DNA from 2 places in the Pseudomonas sp. Tri1 genome. Region 2 is predicted to be linked to the other one. Evidence: predicted binding sites of a transcription regulator. Region 2 holds the regulator's gene; the other holds the start of a gene.

Region 1 (7,494 bases), 1.5 Mb from region 2:
TGCGCAAAGTGGCCGTTGAGCAACGCCGGGCCGCATTGGCAGCAGTGCTGGAACGTAACAAAGACCCTCTGCTGCGGTTTTCCGATGCCTTCGAAGAAACCCCCGAGGCACTGCTCAACAGCGCTTGCCAGATGCAGATGGAAGGGCTGATCGGCAAACGGCTGGGCAGCGCCTATGTTTCCCGGCGCAGCAATGACTGGATCAAACTCAAGTGCAAGAACCGCCAGGAGTTCGTGGTGGTCGGCTTCAGCGATCCAAAGGGTGCCCGTAACGCCTTCGGCGCCTTGCTACTGGGGCTGCATGATGCCGACAGTGGTGAGTTGCGTTACGCCGGCAAGGTCGGCACCGGGTTCAACGAAACCACCCTCAAAAGCATCTACCAACAGTTGTTGCCCTTGGAGACGAAAAAGGCCGCCGTGGTCAACCCGCCCACCGGCTACGAAGCCAAAGGCGTGCACTGGCTCGAACCGACCTTGTTGGCCGAAGTGGCGTTTGCCGAGATGACCAAGGAAGGTTCGGTGCGCCATGCGGTGTTCCATGGACTGCGCAATGACAAACCGGCCAAGGAGATTACTCAGGAGCTGGCGAAACCGGTGAAAAAGCCCTCCACCCAAAAGAAAACCTCCGCTCAAGCGCCATCGAGCACATCCAAGGCGAACGCCAGACACAAAGCCAGCGAAGTGCCGGCCATGGACGGCAAAGTTCGCATCACCCATCCGGATCGCGTCATCGACGCCAGCAGTGGCACCACCAAACTGCAACTGGCTGAGTATTACGCCAGCGTTGCCGAGTTCATCCTCCCTGAGCTGGCGGACCGCCCAGTGGCGCTGGTCAGGGCACCGGACGGCATCGCGGGTGAGCTGTTTTTCCAGAAGAATGCCGAGCACTTGGCAATTACTGGCATTACCAGCCTGGACAAAGCACTAACAGGGCAGCCAGTGATGATCATCAATAACGCCGAGGCCTTGATTGGCGCGGTGCAGATGAGCACGGTGGAGCTGCACACCTGGAACGCCACGACGGTGAACCTGGACAAGCCCGACCGCTTTGTCCTCGACCTTGACCCGGACCCGGCATTGCCTTGGAAAAGCATGGTGGAGGCCACCCAACTGACGTTATCGGTACTCGATGAGCTGGGGCTCAAGGCGTTTCTCAAGACCAGCGGCGGCAAGGGCATTCATGTGGTGGTGCCGCTGACGCGAAAACTGGGTTGGGATGAGGTCAAGGGGTTCAGCCATGCGATCGTCAGCCACATGGCCAAGCTGCTACCGGACCGTTTCTCGGCCGTGTCCGGGCCAAAAAACCGGGTAGGGCGGATCTTCATCGATTACCTGCGCAACGGTCTGGGCGCCACCACTATCTGCGCCTATGCCGCCCGCACCCGGGAGGGATTGCCGGTGTCGGTACCGATCTTTCGCGAAGAGGTCGCCGAGCTCAAGGGGGCGAATCTATGGAATGTGCACAACGTGCATGAGCGTCTGGCGCAAGTCGGTCACGAGCCTTGGGCCGACCTCAAGAAAACCCGCCAAAGCATCACCGCCGACATGCGCCGGCGCATTGGTATGAAGAAGGCTGACAAGTAGGGCTGGCAGGGCACCCCATGGCGAAGGAGCAAGCTCCCTCGCCAAAAAAACATTCAGGTATTTCATCCGGATGCCTGGCGTGTCTGTCAGCTCGCTGGAAAACGCAGATATTCCGGCTGCAACACGTTAAACCACAGCAGGATCATCTCCACCAGGATAGTGACCAGCACCAACAACCCGACGCCCCAGACGCTGGCCGAGTACAGCAGGCCTTGTTCCTTCTTGAGACTCATGAACTTGGGCAGCCCGACAAACAGCAAAAACGTCGAATAAGCCGAGGCCAGTGCCAATACGGCGACCGCCAGCCAACGGTTAGGGTAGAGCCCGAAGATCCCGGCCAGAAAGTAAGGCGTGGCGGTATAGGCCGCGAAACCAATGCATTGGTTGACCGTTGGACGCACGTCGAAAGTGCGTGACATCCAGCGAATGAACAACCCCATGAGGGCCACGCCAGCGACGATGGTCAGGTACAGCAGCACGCACAACTGCAGTGCGCTGGCGCTGCTGAGCCGTACCGTTTCGTTTTCGGCCAGGCTCCAGCCAGTCCAGGTGGTGCCAATGAACAGGCACACCGCAGGAATCAAGGCCAGTAACAGCAAATGCCCCAGATAATGCCGTGGGTGAGCCTGCTCTTGTTCGCGGATGTCCGCCCAGGCGAACTCGGGATGAGTGAACAGTTTGACGAAAGGTGCAGACATGACGACCTCCTGATCAAGACAGCCTCCGCACGAGGCTCCTATGAATTTGAGGTACAGGAGCGGGGAGCGGTTTCATTTATTTGCCGTGTGCAGGCCATGGCGCGATAAAGGGAATGAATCACAGTGGCAAGGGTCAACCCATCAGCACCATGAAAGGACTGCTTGCCATGACCGTTGCCCACTTCATTTGTGAGTATCTGCGTGAACATGAACTTCGCCTGACCACAGCCGAATCCTGCACCGCCGGCCAGATCGTCACGTTACTGGCCGAGGTGCCGGGCTGCGGTTCGCTGATCGAGAGCGGCTATGTGGTGTATTCCCCGGAGGCCAAACAACGGCTGCTTGGGGTCAGCCCGCGCACCATCGAGATGTTCAATCTCACCAGTCGCGAAGTGGCCGAAGAAATGGCTCTCGGCGCCTTGCACGACGCTAACGCCAACGCGGCGGTGGCCACCACCGGCATTCTCGGGCCGGACGACATGGATGGTATCCCCGCCGGTACGGTGTGTTTTGCCTGGGCGTTCGATGTGAATGGCCAACGGGCACTGTTCAGTCGCCAGGAACGCTTTTTCGGCAGTCGCGGCCAGGTGCAGTTGTGGGCCGCTGAACACGCACTCGTTCAACTGCGCTATTTTCATCAACGGGCTTTGACCGGTGAACGCAGATAGGGCGGGCCGAGCAGGTTTGTGATTACGAGCGCAACGGGAAGATTGGGTGATTGCCAAGGCGCCGTCCTGAGCAACCGCACCGTCGAAATACGAGGAGCACGACATGTTCAGCCACATACAGATCGGCGCGCGCGATTTGCCGAAAATGGTCGCCTTCTATGATGCCGTTCTCGGTTGCCTGGGGTTGGTGCGCATGGCGAGCGAAAACGACTCGGGGCCACCTGGGGAGGGCTGGCATCAACCTGGGAAGCCGTGGCCACAGGTCTTCGTGCAACTGCCGTTCAACGGCCTGCCCGCCACGTGGGGCAATGGCATGCAAGTGAGTTTCGCCGCAGATTCTCCGGAAACCGTGCACGCCGCCTGGGAACAGGCCATTGCCCTGGGCGGCTTCGACGAAGGTGCTCCGGGCCCCAGGCCACATTATTCGCCTGGGTACTTCGGGGCGTATTGCCGGGATCCGGAGGGGAACAAGTTGTGCTTTGTGTATACGCCAGAGATGCACGGGTAAGACGCTGAGCCAATTGTGGCGAGGGAGCTGGCTCCCACGCCACAGGAACCCCCTGGTCTGTGCAATCAGCCCCTGGCTTTCAAACTCCGCTCCATCCGCGCAATCCCTTCCTCCAGCAGCGCCCGCGGGCAGCCGAAGTTCAGGCGTACGAACTGCCCGGCATCGTCACCGAAATCCAGCCCGGCGCTCAGGCCGACCTTGGCATCCTTGAGGAAGAACCCGTGCGGGTCGTCCAGCCCTAACCCGGAGCAATCCAGCCAGGCCAGGTAAGTGCCCTGGGGCACCGTCATGGTGATGCCCGGCAGGCGAGTGTCAACTGCTTCGACCAGGTAATCGCGGTTGGCTTGCAAGTACACCTTCAGGCCGTCGAGCCACGGACCGGCTTCGCTGTAGGCCGCGCGGGTGGCTTCAAGGCCCAGGGCATTGACGCTGTCGACCATGCCGGCCCGGGCGCTGTTGACTCGCTCGCGGACCTTGGCGTTCTGGATGATGGCGAACGAGGTTTTCAAGCCGGCGATGTTGTAGGCCTTGCTGGCGGACATCAGGGTGATGGTGCGCTCGGCAATTTCCGCGCTGAGGGACGCGGTGGGGATGTGCACTCGACCGTCGAAACACAGTTCGGCATGGATCTCATCGGAGATGATCCAGGCGTCCTGCTCCAGGCAAATGTCTGCTACGGCCTTGAGTTCTTCCCGGTCAAACACCTTGCCCAGCGGGTTGTGAGGATTGCTCAGCAACAGCGCGCCACCACCCTGCAACGCCTCGCGCAACGCGGCCAGCGGCGTATGAAACTCGCCATCGACCGGGTCGAACGGTAGTTCCACCTTGTTCAGTTGCCAGTGACCCGGGGCGTTGCGCAGCGGCGGGTAGTTGGGCACCTGTACCACGACATTCTGCTGCGGTTCTACCAGCGCGTGCAGCGCCATGTTGAAACCCGGCTCGACGCCGGGCAGAAACACAATCTGCTGGGGCTCGACGCGCCAGGCGTACTTGTTCCACAGATCCGCGACGATGGCCGCACGCAGGTTGTCCTGGGCCACGCTGTAGCCCAGCATCGGGTGTTCCAGACGTTTGTGCAGTGCATCGATGATCACCGGCGGAGCAGGGAAGTCCATATCGGCCACCCACATCGGCAACACATCGGCCGGGTAACGGCTCCATTTAGTGCTGCCGGTACCGTGGCGCTCGAACACCGTATCGAAATCGAAAGTCATGGGGGTTCCATCAGTTCGGGAGTTGAGATGGCGGACATCATAAAGCAAAGGTCGCGGATAAAAGGTTAGTGGCGCAATGCCACCAATTGATGGTAATCAGTTACAGTTCCATTGCGAGATGCCGATAAGGCCTGAAACCGGCATTGGTAACGGACCCTCCAAGTATCCGAAAAGGACAGCCCCCATGACCTCGCCCGTGCGCTTCAACGATCATTACCGCAAAGCCGATCGCATTATGCTGGGGCTGCTCTGGCTGACGTTGCTGTATTCCGTGTGCCTGGCGTTCATGCATTCGACGTTCACCCAGGCGTTGCTGGTGGGGGCGAGCACCTGCGTGCTGACCACCGCCCTTTATCGCGGCTTGGGCGGCAGCCGTGCCATGCGCTGCATCATCGCCGTGGCGCTGATGGTCATGGCAGCGCTACACATCAACCAGACCCATGGCGTGATCGAGTTCCACTTCGGGATTTTCGTGCTGTTGGCGGTGCTGACGTTCTACCGGGACTGGCTGCCGATTGTCGTGGCCGCCGCCACCATTGCCGTCCACCACCTGGGTTTCCACTGGCTTCAGCATCAGGGCTATCCGGTGTTCGTCATGGATGCCCATGGCGGCTGGAACATGGTCTTGCTTCACGCGTTCTACGTGGTGGTGGAAAGCGTGATCCTGATTTACCTGGCGAACCAGAGCCTGGCCGACGCCACGGACAACCAGGAGGTGCTCGACAAGGTGCTGGCAGCCGCGACGAAGTTGAGTAGCAACGCCGATGCCCAGCGCAGCCAGGGTGTCAAAGTCTCCTCGGCGGAGCGTTTCGATCATTTCCTGGAGCAGGTGACCAACCTGGTGGACGGCGTGGTGCGCGATACCCGAAACCTTTCGGACCTTGGCCATGACCTGTCCCAGGTCGGCCTGACCCTGGAAAACGGCGCTCGTCACCAGTTGGACGAAGTGGCGCAGATGAGCGGTGCGATCAGCCATTTGATCCAGGCCATGGAAAACATCGCTGGCCACGTCGATCAGACGCTGCAACGCGCCGGACAGGCCAACGAGCAGGTCAACCGAGGGCGTAGCACCGTTGACCAGACCCGCGAAGAAATCGTCGAACTGGCCGGGCGTATCAATCTGACTAATGAAACCGTGCAGGTCCTGGCCGAACAGGCGCAACAGATCGGTCAGGTGCTGGATGTGATCAATGGCATCGCCGAACAAACCAACCTGTTGGCCCTCAACGCGGCCATCGAAGCCGCCCGGGCCGGCGAGCAGGGGCGCGGTTTCGCCGTGGTGGCGGACGAAGTCCGGACCCTGTCCCAAAAGACATCGACCTCCACTACGGAAATCCAGCAGATCATCGCCAAGCTGCAACAGGGCAGTCGCCAAGCCGCTGTCGCCATGCAAGACAGCCGCGACGGAGTGCAACGCTGCGTAACCGCCAGCCAACTCGCCTCACAACTGCTGCACGCCGTGGTGGAAGACATTGCGGTGATCAACCACTTCAACGACCTGATCGCCAGCACCACCCAGGAACAGTCCAAGGCGTCGATGGGTATCAATGAGCGGTTGCAGACCGTCCAGGCCGTGGCTGAGCGCAATGCCGACAACATTGGCATCCTGACTCGCAGCAGCCAGTGCTTGCCGCCGTTGGCGCAGCGGTTGGCGGTGTTGGGGCAGGCGTTTCATGGCAAGGGCGGGGCGGCCTGAGCCGAGCACGGCCCTCACACCGGTTCTCGGGTGTAGGTCGGGCGGTCATCACAAATCCTCTGTGGGAGCGAGCTTGCTCGCGATAGCGGAGAGTCAGCCAGCATCCATGTTGAATGTGCCGTCGTCATCGCGAGCAAGCTCGCTCCCACACCGGTTCTCGGGTGTACGCAGGTCGGGCGGTCATCACAAATCTCCTGTGGGAGCGAGCTTGCTCGCGATAAATGTATCTCTTTGTATCCAGCCTCCCTGTCGATACGGACTGTTTCTTTCAGGCCCGTCCGTGACACATCCGGGATACCTGGCCGGCGTCAAATGGGCTCCATCGAGATAGCACAAACCGTCTCAGGGGCTCACCACCGCTAGCAAGGGAGATTCACCATGGACACGACTCTGTTGAACCACACATCCACCGCACGGCCTCGGCGCCTGTTCGGTCCATCCATCCTGATGTTCGCCATGATGCAACTGGGCGCCTTGGGCTTTGCCTCATCACAGGCGAGCGCCGCGGATGTACCTGCCAGCACCATCGCCTCCATCACGCCGGGCAGCCACACGTCTTTCGGCCCGTTGAAACACGTCAAGGCTGGCCTGCTGGACGTTTCCTATGCCGAGGTCGGTCCTGCCGATGGGCCGGTGGTCATCCTGCTGCACGGTTGGCCCTATGACATTCACAGCTACGCCGACGTAGCGCCGGCACTGGCCGAGAAGGGCTATCGCGTGCTGATTCCCTATGCCCGGGGTTATGGCGATACGCGCTTCCTGTCGGCCAAGACCCTGCGCAATGGCCAGCCTGCTGCGCTGGCAAGCGATCTGATCGACTTCATGGACGCGCTGAAGATCAAGCAGGCCGTGCTCGGTGGTTACGACTGGGGCGCCCGCACCGCCGATATCGTCGCGGCCCTGTGGCCGGAGCGGGTCAAAGCCCTGGTGGCGGTGAGTGGCTACCTGATCGGCAGCCAGGAAGCCGGCAAGACGCCGCTGCCGCCGGCCGCCGAGTTGCAGTGGTGGTATCAGTTCTACTTTGCGACGGAGCGTGGCCGCCTCGGTTATGAGAAAAACACCCACGACTTCGCCAAGCTGATCTGGAAACTGGCGTCGCCGAAGTGGAACTTTGACGACGCGACGTA
Region 2 (7,494 bases):
TTGGCCGCCGGCGCAGCAGTGGCGGCAGTGCCCGCAGTAGGGGCAGCCGTGGCCTTCCCGACTTCACTGAACTTGCCTTTGCCGTGCAGTTCATCGAGCAGCGATTCGAATTCGTGATCGCTGATCAGGTCACTGCCCGCCGCCGCAGCGGTGGGCTTGGCCGGCGTCGGCGCAGAAGCGATGGCTGAATCCAGCGCTTCAACGGCAAACGTGCCCTTGCCGTGCAACTGATCGAGCAAAGCCTCGAATTCGTCGTCGGTAATATCGGAATTGTCGCCCGCCGCTTTCGGGGCGGCCGGGGTCGCTGCAGGAACGACCGCATCGGGCGCGAACTGGCCTTTGCCATGAAGCTGATCGAGCAACGACTCGAACTCGTCGTCGGTGATTTCATCGCTGGCAGCAGCAGTTGCCTCGGTGGCCGGCACAACGGGGGCCGGCGGGGCAGCGGCTTCAGCCTTGACGGCGTTCAGCGAGTCCAGCAATTGTTCAAATTCGTTATCGGTGATGTCGCCCGACTCCTCGGCGACCGGTTCTTCAACGACCGTCTCGACAACCGGAGCGGATTCGTCAGCCGATTGTGGCTCGGCCAGGCGTGCCAGCGCAGCGAGCAACTCAGGGGTGGCAGCGGTGATCGGCGAGCGCTCGCGCACTTCGCTGAACATGCTGTTGACCGCATCCAGCGCTTCGAGCACCACGTCCATCAGTTCCGAATCAACGCGGCGCTCACCCTTGCGCAGGATGTCGAACACGTTTTCGGCAATGTGGCAGCACTCCACCAGCTCATTGAGCTGGAGGAAGCCGGCGCCTCCTTTTACAGTGTGGAAACCGCGAAAAATTGCATTGAGCAAGTCTGCATCATCGGGTCGACTTTCCAGCTCGACCAGTTGCTCAGACAGTTGCTCTAGAATCTCGCCGGCCTCAACCAGGAAATCCTGAAGGATCTCTTCATCGGCGCCGAAGCTCATTAATGGCTGCTCCTAAAACAGGGCTAAAACTCAGAATCCAAGGCTGGACAGCAAATCGTCCACATCGTCCTGACCGGACATAACGTCTTCTCTTTTATCGGCATGAATCTGCGGACCTTCACCCTGCGAGAGATGTTTTTGTGGATCTTTTTCAGCAAGCATCGCTTCACGGTCGTGTTCGATGCCGGCAAAGCGGTCGACCTGGCTGGCCATCAACACCAGTTTGAGCAAATTGCTTTCTACTTCGGTGACCAATTGGGTTACGCGCTTGATCACTTGACCGGTCAGGTCCTGATAGTCCTGAGCCAGCAGAATGTCGTTGAGATTGCTTGCCACCGCGCGGTTCTCGGTGCTGCTGCGCGTCAGGAAACCGTCGACCCGACGGGCCAGCTCCCGAAACTCTTCAGCCCCTACTTCGCGGCGCATGAACCGACCCCAGTCGGTGCTCAAGGCCTGGGCTTCGTCGCTCAGGCCATTGACCAGCGGCGTTGCGCTTTCCACCAGGTCCATGGTGCGGTTGGCCGCAGCTTCGGTCAGCTTGACCACATAACCCAGACGCTCGGTGGCATCGGTGATCTGCGAGACTTCCTCGGCCTGCGGCATATTCGGGTCGATCTGGAAATTGACAATCGCGCTGTGCAGTTCACGCGTGAGCTTGCCCACTTCCTGATACAGACCACGGTCACGGGTCTGGTTGAGCTCATGGATCATTTGAACCGCATCGCCAAAGCGGCCTTTTTCAAGGCTGTCGACCAGTTCGCGGGCATGTTTTTTCAGGGTCGATTCGAAGTCGCCCATTGAAGATTCGTTGTCCATAGCTCCCCCGTGGCGCCGTTAACCGATGCGTTCGAAGATTTTTTCGATCTTCTCTTTCAACGCCTGGGCCGTGAAGGGTTTGACCACATAGCCGTTCACACCGGCCTGGGCCGCTTCGATGATCTGCTCGCGCTTGGCTTCGGCAGTTACCATCAGCACCGGAAGGTGCTTGAGTTTTTCGTCGGCGCGCACATGGCGCAGCAAGTCGATACCGGTCATGCCGGGCATGTTCCAGTCAGTCACCAGAAAGTCGATGCTCCCGCTGTTGAGAACCGGAATGGCAGTGGTGCCATCGTCGGCCTCGACCGTGTTGGTGAACCCAAGGTCACGCAACAGGTTTTTTATGATCCGCCGCATCGTTGAGAAGTCATCAACGATGAGGATTTTCATGTTCTTGTCCAATTCGACCTCCAAGCAGTCTTAAACGTGTCCAGCACCTGAACGCGCCATTTCAATCAATCCGGCACAACACTCGACAACGGCCTGGAGCCCCACGGATGGAGACTGGTGCGACGTATGCCAGACCAACCCCGTTCGCAGTGCTCCCACACAGCTGTCAGCGCGCTCGCCACTCCCCCAAACGCCCCCGCAAACGGGCCGCGCACTGGCTGTGTAACTGGCTGACCCGCGATTCGCTGACCCCCAGGACCTCACCGATTTCCTTGAGGTTCAGCTCTTCGTCGTAGTACAGCGCCAAGACCAGTCGCTCACGCTCCGGCAAATTGGCAATCGCATCCGCCAGCGCGCTCTGGAAACGCTCATCTTCCAGGTCACGCGACGGCTCCATGTGAGCACTCGCGTTATCCTCGTGCAGCCCTTCGTGTTCGCCGTCCTGCAACAGGTCATCGAAACTGAACAGGCGACTGCCCAAGGTATCGTTCAAAATCCCGTAATAATCGTCGAGACTCAACTGGAGTTCGGCCGCAACCTCGTGATCTTTAGCGTCACGCCCGGTTTTAGCTTCAATAGCGCGGATCGCGTCACTGACCATGCGGGTATTGCGGTGCACCGAACGCGGCGCCCAATCGCCCTTGCGGACTTCATCGAGCATCGCCCCACGAATGCGGATACCGGCATACGTCTCGAAACTGGCGCCCTTGCTCGCGTCGTATTTGTTCGACACTTCGAGCAGGCCGATCATGCCCGCCTGGATCAAGTCCTCGACCTGGACACTGGCCGGCAACCGCGCCAGCAAGTGATAGGCGATGCGCTTGACCAGGGGTGCATAACGCTCAATCAATTCATATTGGGCGTCCCGTGCCGATTTTTTGTAGAGATGGTTGTAACCGCTGGCTGTCATAACACGGGCCCTGCTGTTTGTTGCACGAGACGCTCGACGAAAAACTCCAGATGCCCACGAGGGTTGGCCGGCAGTGGCCAGGTATCCACCTTCTGGGCGATAGCCTTGAACGCCAGCGCGCATTTGGAACGGGGAAAGGCTTCATAAACGGCACGTTGTTTCTGGACGGCCTTGCGTACGCTTTCGTCGTAGGGCACAGCGCCGACATATTGTAGGGCGACGTCCAGGAAACGATCCGTGACCTTTGTCAACTTGGCGAACAGGTTGCGCCCTTCCTGCGGACTCTGGGCCATGTTGGCCAGGACGCGGAAGCGGTTCATGCCGTAGTCGCGGTTCAATAGTTTGATCAGGGCATAGGCGTCGGTGATGGAGGTCGGTTCGTCGCAGACCACCAGCAACACTTCCTGGGCCGCGCGCACGAAACTGACGACGGAGTCACCGATACCGGCAGCGGTGTCGATCACCAGCACATCGAGGTTGTCACCGATGTCGCTGAATGCCTGGATCAGGCCCGCGTGCTGGGCCGGGGTCAGGTGAACCATGCTCTGGGTGCCGGAGGCAGCCGGTACGATACGAATCCCGCCCGGTCCCTGCAGCAGCACGTCGCGCAGTTCACAGCGGCCCTCTATCACGTCCGCCAGCGTGCGCTTGGGGGTTAGCCCCAGCAGCACATCGACGTTCGCCAGGCCCAGGTCGGCGTCCAGCAGCATGACCCGTCGGCCAAGCTCTGCCAGAGCCAGGGACAAGTTCACTGACACGTTAGTCTTCCCGACGCCACCTTTGCCGCCGGTCACCGCGATCACCTGTACGGGATGCATGCTGCCCATGTTCGTTCTTTACCTTGTCTTACTTAGACGGAGGCCACATTACTGGCTGCGCGTTCACATTCGGAACAATGCATGGCAGACCATCGATGTAGGTACAAAAAATATTCATGATTACCTCAGCCGACCTGCTTGGTCGGGCTGTGGTAGATGTCAGCGAACATATCAGCCATGGCTTCTTCGCTGGGTTCTTCCTGCATTTGCACACTCACGGCACGACTGACCAATTGATGACGGCGCGGCAGATGCAAATCATCCGGGATCCGCGGCCCGTCGGTCAGGTAGGCCACCGGTAGCTCATGACCGATCGCCAGGCTCAACACCTCGCCCAGGCTTGCCGTTTCGTCCAGCTTAGTCAGGATGCAGCCAGCCAGCCCGCAGCGTTTGTAGCTGTGGTATGCGGCGGTTAGAACCTGTTTTTGGCTGGTGGTTGCCAACACGAGATAATTTTTTGACCGAATACCGCGCCCGGCCAGGCTTTCAAGCTGCATGCGCAGGGCCGGATCACTGGCTTGCAGGCCGGCAGTATCGATCAGCACGACGCGTTTGCGCAGCAGCGGTTCCAGCGCTTGAGCCAGGGATTGCCCCGGATCCACGTGGGTCACCGACACATTGAGGATTCGGCCCAGGGTCTTGAGTTGTTCCTGGGCGCCGATGCGGAAACTGTCCATGCTCACGAGGGCGATGCTCTGGGCACCGTACTTGAGTACATAACGGGCCGCGAGCTTGGCCAGGGTGGTGGTCTTGCCCATGCCGGCCGGGCCGACCATCGCAATCACCCCACCCTCTTCCAGCGGCTCGACTTCCGGCGTGGCGATCATCCGCGCCAGGTGCGCCAGCAACATGCGCCAGGCCTGACGAGGCTCTTCGATACCGTTGATCAGCGCCAGCAGGTCCCGGGACAAAGGGCCGGACAGGCCGATGCGTTGCAGGCGACGCCACAGGTTGGCCTGGGCCGGACGGCTGCCTTGCAGCTGGTTCCAGGCCAGGGAGCCGAGCTGGACTTCCATCAGTTCGCGCAGGCTGTTGAGTTCAAAACGCATCGAGTCCAGGGCACGCGGGTCGACACCACCGCTTGGTGCGGCCGGGGCCGGGGCCGGACGACGCGGTTCGACCTGGACCTGTTCGACCAGTGGCTCGGCAGCGGTCAACGGCAGGCCGGCGGTCAGTGGCTGACCGGCGAACAATTGACGATTGGTGCTAGCGCTGGTCTGGCCTTCGCTGCTGCGCAGGCTCAATTCGGCCTGGGCGCTGGCGATGCGCGACTGGGTCTTGCGCAGCTCATCCTCGAGTTCCATGTTCGGAACGCGTGGGGCCAGCGCCGACAACTTGTAATCCAGGGCAGCCGTCAACTCGACACCGCCAGCGATCCGGCGATTGCCAATGATGGCTGCTTCAGCGCCCAGCTCGTCACGAACCAGCTTCATGGCCTGACGCATATCGGCGGCGAAAAAACGCTTCACTTGCATAAACCACTACCTCAGCCGTTGGGCCCTACTGTCGCAACGATGGTCACTTGCTTGTTGTCCGGTATTTCCTGGTACGCCAGCACATGCAGCCCCGGGACCGCGAGGCGCCCGAATCGCGAGAGCATCGCGCGAATCGGACCGGCCACCAGCAGGATCACCGGTTGGCCTTGCATCTCTTGCCGCTGGGCTGCATCAATCAGCGAACGCTGCAGCTTCTCGGCCATGCTTGGCTCCAGCAGAACACCCTCTTCCGAGCCTTGTCCTGCCTTCTGCAGACTATTGAGCAATATCTGTTCCAACCTTGGTTCCAGAGTGATCACAGGCAGCTCAGACTCAGTGCCTACAATGCTTTGGACGATTGCGCGGGATACGCCGACCCGAACCGCAGCCACCAGGGCGGCGGTATCTTGACTCTTGGACGCGTTGTTGGCGATAGCCTCGGCAATGCTGCGAATGTCGCGCACCGGCACTTGTTCGGCCAACAGCGCCTGCAACACCTTGAGCAATTGCGACAGCGAAACCACGCCCGGCACCAGCTCTTCGGCCAGCTTCGGCGAGCCTTTGGCCAGTACTTGCAGGAGTTGCTGGACTTCTTCGTGGCCGATCAGCTCGCTGGAGTGCTTGTACAGGATCTGGTTCAAGTGGGTCGCGACCACGGTACTGGCGTCCACCACGGTGTAGCCGAGTGACTGAGCCTGGGCTCGCTGGCTGATTTCGATCCACACCGCTTCCAGACCAAAAGCCGGATCCTTGGCGGTAATGCCGTTGAGCGAGCCGTAGACCTGCCCGGGGTTGATCGCCAGCTCGCGGTCCGGGTAGATCTCGGCTTCGGCCAGGATCACCCCCATCAGCGTCAAGCGGTAGGCGCTCGGCGCCAGGTCGAGGTTGTCGCGGATATGCACGGTGGGCATCAGGAAGCCCAAGTCCTGGGACAACTTCTTGCGCACGCCCTTGATCCGCGCCAGCAACTGACCACCCTGGTTGCGGTCGACCAACGGAATCAGGCGATAACCGACTTCCAGGCCGATCATGTCGATCGGTGTCACGTCGTCCCAGCCCAGCTCCTTGGTTTCCATGGCGCGGGCCGGCGATGGCAGCAGCTCCTGCTGGCGCTTGACCTCTTGCAGGGCCTGGACCTTCTGCACGTTCTGCTTCTTCCAGAACAGGTAGGCAGCACCCGCGGCCATGGCTGCCATGCTCAGGAAGGAAACGTGAGGCATCCCCGGCACCAGGCCCATCACCGCCATCAGGCCAGCGGCCACGGCCAGCGCCTTGGGCGAGGCGAACATTTGCCGACCGATCTGCTTGCCCATGTCCTCGGAACCGGAAGCACGAGTCACCATGATCGCCGCGGCTGTGGATAACAACAGTGATGGCAATTGCGCCACCAAACCGTCACCGATGGTCAGCAGGGCGTAAACCTTGCCGGCGTCGGCGAAGGTCATGTTGTGCTGGAAGATACCGACCGCCATGCCGCCGATCAGGTTGATGAACAGAATCAGCAGGCCGGCGATGGCGTCACCGCGCACGAATTTGCTGGCACCGTCCATGGAACCGTAGAACTCGGCTTCCTGGGCCACTTCCAGGCGACGCAGCTTGGCCTGGCTCTGGTCGATCAGGCCGGCGTTGAGGTCGGCGTCGATCGCCATTTGCTTGCCGGGCATCGCATCGAGGGTGAAACGCGCGCTCACCTCGGAAATCCGCCCGGCGCCCTTGGTCACCACGACGAAGTTGATGATCATCAAGATGGCGAAGACCACGATACCAACCACGTAGTTACCGCCGATCACCACCTCACCGAAGGCCTGGATCACCTTACCGGCGGCGGCGTGGCCTTCCTGGCCGTGGAGCATCACCACCCGGGTCGATGCCACGTTCAACGCCAGGCGCATCAAGGTCGCCACCAGCAGAATGGTCGGGAACACTGCGAAATCCAGCGGCCGCAGGGCATACACGCACACCAGCAACACCACGATCGACAGGGCGATGTTGAACGTGAAGAACACGTCGAGCAGGAACGGCGGTACCGGCAGCATCATCATGGCAAGCATGACCAGCAGCAGGATCGGCACACCCAGATTGCCGCGACTGAGGTCGGCTACATTGCTGCGCGCGGTGCT

Evidence for each region. The regulator FliA, encoded in region 2, starts transcription of late flagellar genes. The targets are predictions, from matches to a motif close to CTAAAGTTTNNNNNNNNNNNGCCGNTAA.
Region 1: the regulator FliA is predicted to act here: its motif matches at 4,772-4,799, upstream of J9870_RS14390 (methyl-accepting chemotaxis protein).

What each region holds. Positions count from the first base shown of each region.
Region 1 covers NZ_CP072913.1:3,368,932-3,376,425, forward strand. Annotated here, with positions in the region: gene ligD (DNA ligase D) at 1-1,583, shown strand, start outside; gene J9870_RS14370 (Yip1 family protein) at 1,670-2,281, opposite strand; gene J9870_RS14375 (CinA family protein) at 2,449-2,949, shown strand; gene J9870_RS14380 (VOC family protein) at 3,053-3,457, shown strand; gene J9870_RS14385 (PatB family C-S lyase) at 3,523-4,671, opposite strand; gene J9870_RS14390 (methyl-accepting chemotaxis protein) at 4,856-6,367, shown strand; gene J9870_RS14395 (alpha/beta hydrolase) at 6,746-7,494, shown strand, end outside.
Region 2 covers NZ_CP072913.1:1,820,942-1,828,435, reverse strand. Annotated here, with positions in the region: gene J9870_RS08110 (chemotaxis protein CheA) at 1-965, opposite strand, end outside; gene J9870_RS08105 (protein phosphatase CheZ) at 996-1,781, opposite strand; gene J9870_RS08100 (chemotaxis response regulator CheY) at 1,800-2,171, opposite strand; gene fliA (RNA polymerase sigma factor FliA) at 2,338-3,081, opposite strand; gene fleN (flagellar synthesis regulator FleN) at 3,078-3,908, opposite strand; gene flhF (flagellar biosynthesis protein FlhF) at 4,025-5,374, opposite strand; gene flhA (flagellar biosynthesis protein FlhA) at 5,386-7,494, opposite strand, start outside.